3 regions of the Chengkuizengella sediminis genome follow, and region 1 is predicted to be linked to each of the others. Evidence: riboswitches for the same ligand, from Rfam matches in the RefSeq annotation. Region 1 holds a riboswitch; each other region holds the start of a gene.
What was found. A riboswitch is a leader RNA that binds a small molecule or an ion and turns the genes downstream of it on or off. The one in region 1 is predicted to bind thiamine pyrophosphate.
Positions count from the first base shown of each region.

Region 2: it holds a riboswitch for thiamine pyrophosphate, as region 1 does, so the genes downstream of both, tenI (thiazole tautomerase TenI) here and thiC (phosphomethylpyrimidine synthase ThiC) in region 1, are expected to answer to the same signal.
Region 3: it holds a riboswitch for thiamine pyrophosphate, as region 1 does, so the genes downstream of both, tenA (thiaminase II) here and thiC (phosphomethylpyrimidine synthase ThiC) in region 1, are expected to answer to the same signal.

Region 1 covers NZ_SIJC01000009.1:79,767-82,045, reverse strand. The annotation lists gene thiC (phosphomethylpyrimidine synthase ThiC) at 1-950, opposite strand, end outside; TPP riboswitch at 1,241-1,352, opposite strand; gene EPK97_RS16650 (vanadium-dependent haloperoxidase) at 1,613-2,279, shown strand, end outside.
Region 2 covers NZ_SIJC01000003.1:388,176-390,454, forward strand. The annotation lists gene thiO (glycine oxidase ThiO) at 1-741, opposite strand, end outside; gene tenI (thiazole tautomerase TenI) at 762-1,364, opposite strand; TPP riboswitch at 1,423-1,524, opposite strand; gene EPK97_RS08955 (sensor histidine kinase) at 1,577-2,279, opposite strand, start outside.
Region 3 covers NZ_SIJC01000004.1:118,563-120,841, forward strand. The annotation lists gene EPK97_RS09910 (ECF transporter S component) at 1-544, opposite strand, end outside; gene tenA (thiaminase II) at 595-1,281, opposite strand; TPP riboswitch at 1,390-1,495, opposite strand; gene EPK97_RS09920 (extracellular solute-binding protein) at 1,799-2,279, opposite strand, start outside.

The DNA.
Region 1 (2,279 bases):
GCCATAATAGAGCCACCACGAGATACGATACCTGTTACCCTTTTTGCAGTCATAGGTACATATCTTAATAAAACACCTGCATGTATTGTGAAATAGTCAACACCTTGTTCAGCTTGCTCAATTAAGGTATCTCTATATACTTCCCATGTTAAGTCTTGAGCTTCACCGTTTACTTTTTCCAATGCTTGATAAATTGGGACTGTACCGATTGGAACAGGAGAATTTCGAATAATCCATTCACGTGTTGTATGTATGTCTTTTCCTGTTGACAAGTCCATAATATTATCAGCACCCCAGCGAGTTGCCCAAGTCATTTTTTCTACTTCCTCTTCAATAGATGAAGTGACAGCTGAGTTTCCGATATTTGCATTAATTTTCACATGAAAATTACGTCCAATGATCATCGGTTCACTTTCTGGGTGATTAATATTTGATGGAATAATTGCTCGACCATTTGCCACTTCGTCACGGACAAATTCAGGAGAAACATTTTCACGGATTGCAATAAACTCCATTTCTGGTGTAACCAACCCTTTTTTTGCGTAATGCATTTGAGTCACATTCTGACCTGTTTTAGCACGTAAAGGTTTACGTTTCAACCCCGGAAACACATCCACGTTTTTAATAACTTCTTCATTTAGATAACCATTATCTTCAGGTTTAATATTTCTCCCATCATATTCTTCTACATCATTTCTTTCTTTAATCCAATTCCCTCGCAGTGATGACAGACCTTTACGAATATCCGTATCATAAGCTGAGTCGGTATACGGCCCACTTGTATCATAAACTCTCACTGGTTCATTTACTTCTTCACCATAATCTGATGTAGTTGAGCTCAATGCAATTTCTCGCATTGGCACTTTGATATCCTCTCTAGACCCAGTAACATATACTTTTTTGCTCCCTGGAAATGAGGAGACAGAAATTTGATTAGTTTGATTTGACATAAGAAACCTCCTAATAGAAATGTATAAAAAAATATTACCTTATGCATGGGTTCAGAAGGTGAACAATTCTAGTTGTAGAAATTGAAATAGGTTTTTAGAAATTTCGCCAATAGTAGGTTTCTGTCATTTTAGAAAAGTAGTGAAATTAAAAGATATCGTGGAATCATTCTTTTGTGGTCATTAAGAAAATATGAAGGTATATTTTCTTGAGTATACAATCTTGCATGATTTTATTCTTTGCAATCCAATAAAAAATGACTACTTAAGGATATAAGAAGTCATGACAGAACATTCAAGAATAGACATCTTTCCTACGCTGGCATTACCCAGATCAGGTTCAACAGTCGATAGCAGAATAGCCATCCTCTCAGCCTGGTCTTCCAAGCTCCCTGCATTTATTAACTTAGTATTAACTTACCATGAACTGAATCACATTACAATAACTTTCCAAAAAACTAACAATTTTCAAGAAAAGTCACAATGTACGTTAGATATATCGCTATTAGCCTATTAAGTAAACCTCTCTTACATTGGGATATAGGTATAAATCTATTTTTATATTAAAAATGGGTGTTTGTTATAAAAAAACAGACGTTTTCATCATTTCGAATCCAATATTACTAGAATAAAATATTATATCTTACAAGAAAGGAGTAAATAACATGAGTAAATGTTGTAAAAACTTTGATCCTAATTATTTATTGTGGAATGAAGTTCCCTATGCAGGCGAAGAATTCCCACCAACTAATCCAGAGGATCCTTTAGCTGGCTCATGGCCCATGTATTATTACGATCGATGTGGTAAGAAATTTAAGATTAAACAGACTGGAGAACACATTTATTTCACGGTCAAACATCCTAATTTTATAGATTGGGGAGGTGCACAATTAGATGCTGTATATGAAACTGCAAACAACTTAGATGAATTCAAAAAACAAGTTGCAACTTATTGGGGAACAGGTGTAGCAACTAAACAATGGTTACCTGTTTTAGATATATTAGTAGATACGTATGGAGTAACTGCTCCATATGCTGCACGATTAGAATCTGCTGTATTAAGTGCTGCAAACGATGCATTTATGATTACCTGGTATTACAAATTTATGTGGTTAGTGGCGAGACCTGATCAGTATGATCAAGAATTTGCTACCCTATTATGTACACCACGTCATCCAACCTATCCGTCTGGACATGCTGCTGTAGCAGGATGTGTTACTACAATTCTAAAATACTTTTTCCCAGGGGAAGCTGCTAGATTAGATGAATTAGGTGAAGAATGTTCTTTATCTCGTTTGTATGCACTCGTCCATTTCCCTGTCGATAATGACG
Region 2 (2,279 bases), on a different contig from region 1:
AAAGATCGTGGATTCAAGTATCGGTTTTTGAAATACAACCGAAAAGCACTCCCCTTTTACAGGATAATCAGACGATTCAATTCCAGTCTCTCGCAACAATCGATGGCTCCATGCTCCTGTGGTCACAATTACATTTTCACTTTGCAGTGCACCTTGATCTGTTTTTACACCTTTGACTCTACCATTTTCTAAGATAAACGAAAATACTTCTGTATATTCTTGTATCATTACCCCAAGTTTTGCAGCTGATTTTGCAAACGCAAGAGATAACTCTGGTGCTAACACATGACCATCGTTTGGAAGATATAATCCACCTAACACTGCCTTAGATAAAGCAGGTTCCTTTTCACGTAATTCATCTCTAGTGAACCATTCTACCTGTTCCCCTGCTTTTCGTTGGAATGAGATCATTTGCTTGTATTCGTTCACTTGCTCCTCTGTCACTGCGATCTTAAACATGCCTTTATTTGTTAATGCGATATCGATTCCACTCTGATCCTTGAGCTCGTCTGCTAACTTTGGGAACATATTTCGGCTTTTTCTAGATAGTTCGAATAAAGGTCCGGCTTCCGTCATTTCAGCTTGTGCAGCTAACATGCCTGCGGCGGCTTGTGAAGCTTGTGACGCTAGTCGTTCTTTTTCTAAAATGACGACTTTCAACCCTCGTTTTGCTAAGCTGTAGGCAACAGAGCTCCCAATGACCCCTCCCCCTACAACAATAACATCGTAATGATTCACCATGATCTTCCCCTCCATTCGGATCACTTTAGTAGTTGTCGATATTTTATTACTTTCTTAAGAGGATCTTCCGCTTCCAACAACCCTGACATCACCGCAATACCTGAAGCTCCTGCTGTTAAAACTTCTTGAATGTTAGAAGGTTTTAAACCCCCTATTGCTATAACAGGAATTTGTAACTTTTGTGTAAGGGTTTCAAGTTCATTTAAACCTCTTCCAGGTAAACCTGGTTTTGAAGCCGTCTCATATACATGACCGTAAAAGACATAATCCACTTGTTTTTGTTCCATGGACAATGCCTCTTCTAAGGAATGTACAGAGCATCCTACTTTAAGATTCGGAAAGGTTTGTTTTACTAATTCAGCATCCAGACTATGATAAGCCAGATGAACCCCTGATACACGACTAATAGCGGCTACATCCACTCGGTCATTGATCACGATTTTTGAAAGCGGGACACCTTTCTTTTTTAAAAAAGATACACCTAACATAAGCTCTTTTGCACTTTTTTGTTTTTCTCGAATATGAAAAGCTGTTACATAGGGATGAATCTGTCCCGCAATATCAGCGAAATGTTGTAAAGAATCCTTCCCATTCGAGATCACATGCAATTCTCGCCCAGACATAAAAAAATCCACTCCTTCATTCGTAAAGAGTGGATTGATGTTTTTTCGTTTAAAATATGACATCTCATCTTCACTTCCCTACGCTGGAATAACCCAGATCAGGTACAAAGGGTCCAGAATTTCATTCTATCTCAGCCGATCGGCTCCCCTAGTGTATCTTTCAATATCTTAACATGAATACTTGCGTTGAGGCAATGAACGATTATTGACGATTATGTATCCAAATCTTGTGTTAAAGGCAAAATAATATCCACACTGGTTCCTACATCTTTGATACTATGAATATGCATGCTTCCCTTATGATTATGTATCATCTTTTCACTTAACATGAATCCTAAACCTGTTCCTTCTTCCTTACTCGTAAAGAAAGGTTCGCCTAACTTACATACTTCTTCCTCATTCATCCCACACCCATCATCCTGAATGCTGATCAATACTTTTTCATCTTCATTCATTTTAACGAAAATAAAGATATTTCCTCCAGAAGGCATGGCTTCAATTGCATTTTTCAATAAATTAATGAACACTTGTTTCAATTGGTTTTCATCACAATCAATGAACGGTACTTTTTCTTCTATGTCCAACTGTATTTTCACATTGTTTTGTGTGGCTTGTATTTCAATTAACGTCAGTACATCCTTAAGTATGTTATGTATGTTTTTATGTTTATATGTAATTTCTTGCGGTTTAGCAAGTACCAACAGCTCACTTAAAATCAATTCGATCCTGTGAAGCTCTGAAGTCATCACCTCCAAAACTTCCTTGTTCATTTCCTTGCCATGTTTAATTAAGTTTAAAAATCCAATTAAAGAAGTTAGTGGATTTCGAATTTCATGAGCTACCCCAGCAGCTAACTGGCCTACTACAGATAGTTTTTCCGATTTGATTAACATCTCTTCGGATTGCTGATACTTT
Region 3 (2,279 bases), on a different contig from region 1:
GAACCAAATTGGTTATACCTGTTCTTTCCAAAGCTTTTACAAGATAATAAGCAAATACACCTGTAATGATAATTCCACTAATCACTCTCAATACAATTTGCAAAGTTAAATTCCAAGCCGTAAGATCAGCAAGATATCCTTTAAAGTAATCGATGATAAAAGATGAAGCTGCTGCTGCGGCACCAGCAATGGACATCACGATCAGACCGCTGCGTTTGTATAATGTTGCCAGCAGTACTAGCTCTACAGCCAAACCTTGAACAAATCCGTAAATCAGTGTATCTACCCCATATTGTGATGCCATTACCATTTCAGCAGTAGCAGCTGCCATTTCGGCAATGATGGCCACACCCGGTTTACGAATAATTAGAAAAGCAACCGTTGCAGCAATATACCACATACCATAAGATAATTGTTCTAAATGTAATCCAGGTAAAGCAAAAAAATCATAAACTGATCCCCATACTCTATAAACAATACCAAATACAACAGCAATGACTATTGTAACTAAAATATCTGTTAACTTTAAACCTTTACTACTCATTCCATTCATCTCCTAGTTATATTATTCTACCCGAATTGTAGTTCGACTATCTAACCTAATTCGTTTTGTTCGATGATAACTGGCCATGTCTCTTTTTGATAAGCCATCTCCCAGAACATCAACTCATATTGACTGCTTAAAATAAAGTGCTCTTTCATTCGTTCTCGATCTGATTCAGTTACTTTTTCAGCGATATTGTCCACTAACTGAATGACCTCTTCAACTAATTCACGGAACCAGTCTCCACCATAGGTTGCAATCCATTCCTGATAAATAGGTTCCTTCGGTGTTGAACCTATGAGCTTTTCGCCAATTTCATAGTACAACCAATAACATGGCAACAAAGCAGCAATCGTGTCTCCGATATGACCAGTATGAGCTGCACGGTACATATGTGATATATATGCATAAGCCGTGGGTGCTGGTTTGAAGTTTTCTTTTTCTTCTTCAGTTATATCTAACTGAACAAAAAACGCTTTATGAAGTGATAACTCTGCTTCATTCGTTCCAATAGCATGGGATGCCATACGACTAACCGTATGTAAATCATCCGCTTGTGAAGCTGCTATGGATTGGACTCTAGCAAAATGACTTAAATAATATGAGTCTTGTAATACATAATAACGAAAACGATCCAGTGATAATGTTCCGTCAGCAATCCCTTTAACAAATGGATGTTTAAAACTCGCCTGCCAAATAGCATCCGCTTCTTTTCTTATCTGCTCAGTAAATTTCATCTCTTTTCCCGCCTTTCTTAAGTACCCCAGTAACAGTAAAGCCTTAAAATATAAAAAAACCACTCTGCTGTAGAGTGGGATTAAGACAAATTTGCACCTAAGATATTGCAATTCATCCATCCACTTCCCTACGCTAGTATTAGCTAGATCAGGTACAAGGGTTAAGGCTAAATGCCCCTCTCAGCAAATATCATTTGCACCCCTAGTGGTTACGGTATTAAATTCAAATACAACATTACTATAGTTTTTTTATTTTAACAAGGAAAAAGATTTCCAACTTATATGAATTATATTCCAACAAATCTGTGGTAAAGTTCACTTATTTGATTTTAAAATTCTAAAATTAATTCACTTTTTACGATATACTCTAGAGTTTTTATAAATGTATGTTTTTGCCTCTATCATTTTTAGCTCTCCTTGTACTAGTTATCGATATTTTCCTTTTTCTATTTTTGAAAAAGAGCTGTCTCAAGTAGAAAATGTCATTTAAAGACATCGTAATTCAATTATCATGAATTTAATTTCCTTTTGCGCGATCAACCTTCTTCTTTATTTCTTCTGTCATAAAATTCTCATAACCCTCAACATCAAGTTTTCTAAATTCTGTCACATATTCATTCCAAACATCTTCAAATTCACTAGGGTTAGAAAGCACAAGCTTAGGGAAATATCTCCTCTGAAGTTCATCCGATCTTGTGCCAAAAATTTGCTCTGGTGAACCTTGTTCCACCTGAACACTCCATGCTGGGAACCAAGGTCTCTCATCTGTGTCTGAGAACAGCTCTGCGAAGGTTCTCACACCATATTGCTTGAGTAAATTTAAATCACCTTCTGTATATCCTAATTGCACGACTTCCGCCTGAGACCCAGGAGCAACCGAATTTCCATCTGATAAAGAAGAACCTGTTCCGTAACGAGGCCAAAAGTATTCAAAATATTTAAGACCAAATGATTCCCTAAATTCTTCTGTTTCTTGATCGATTTGTTCCTTGGTTTTA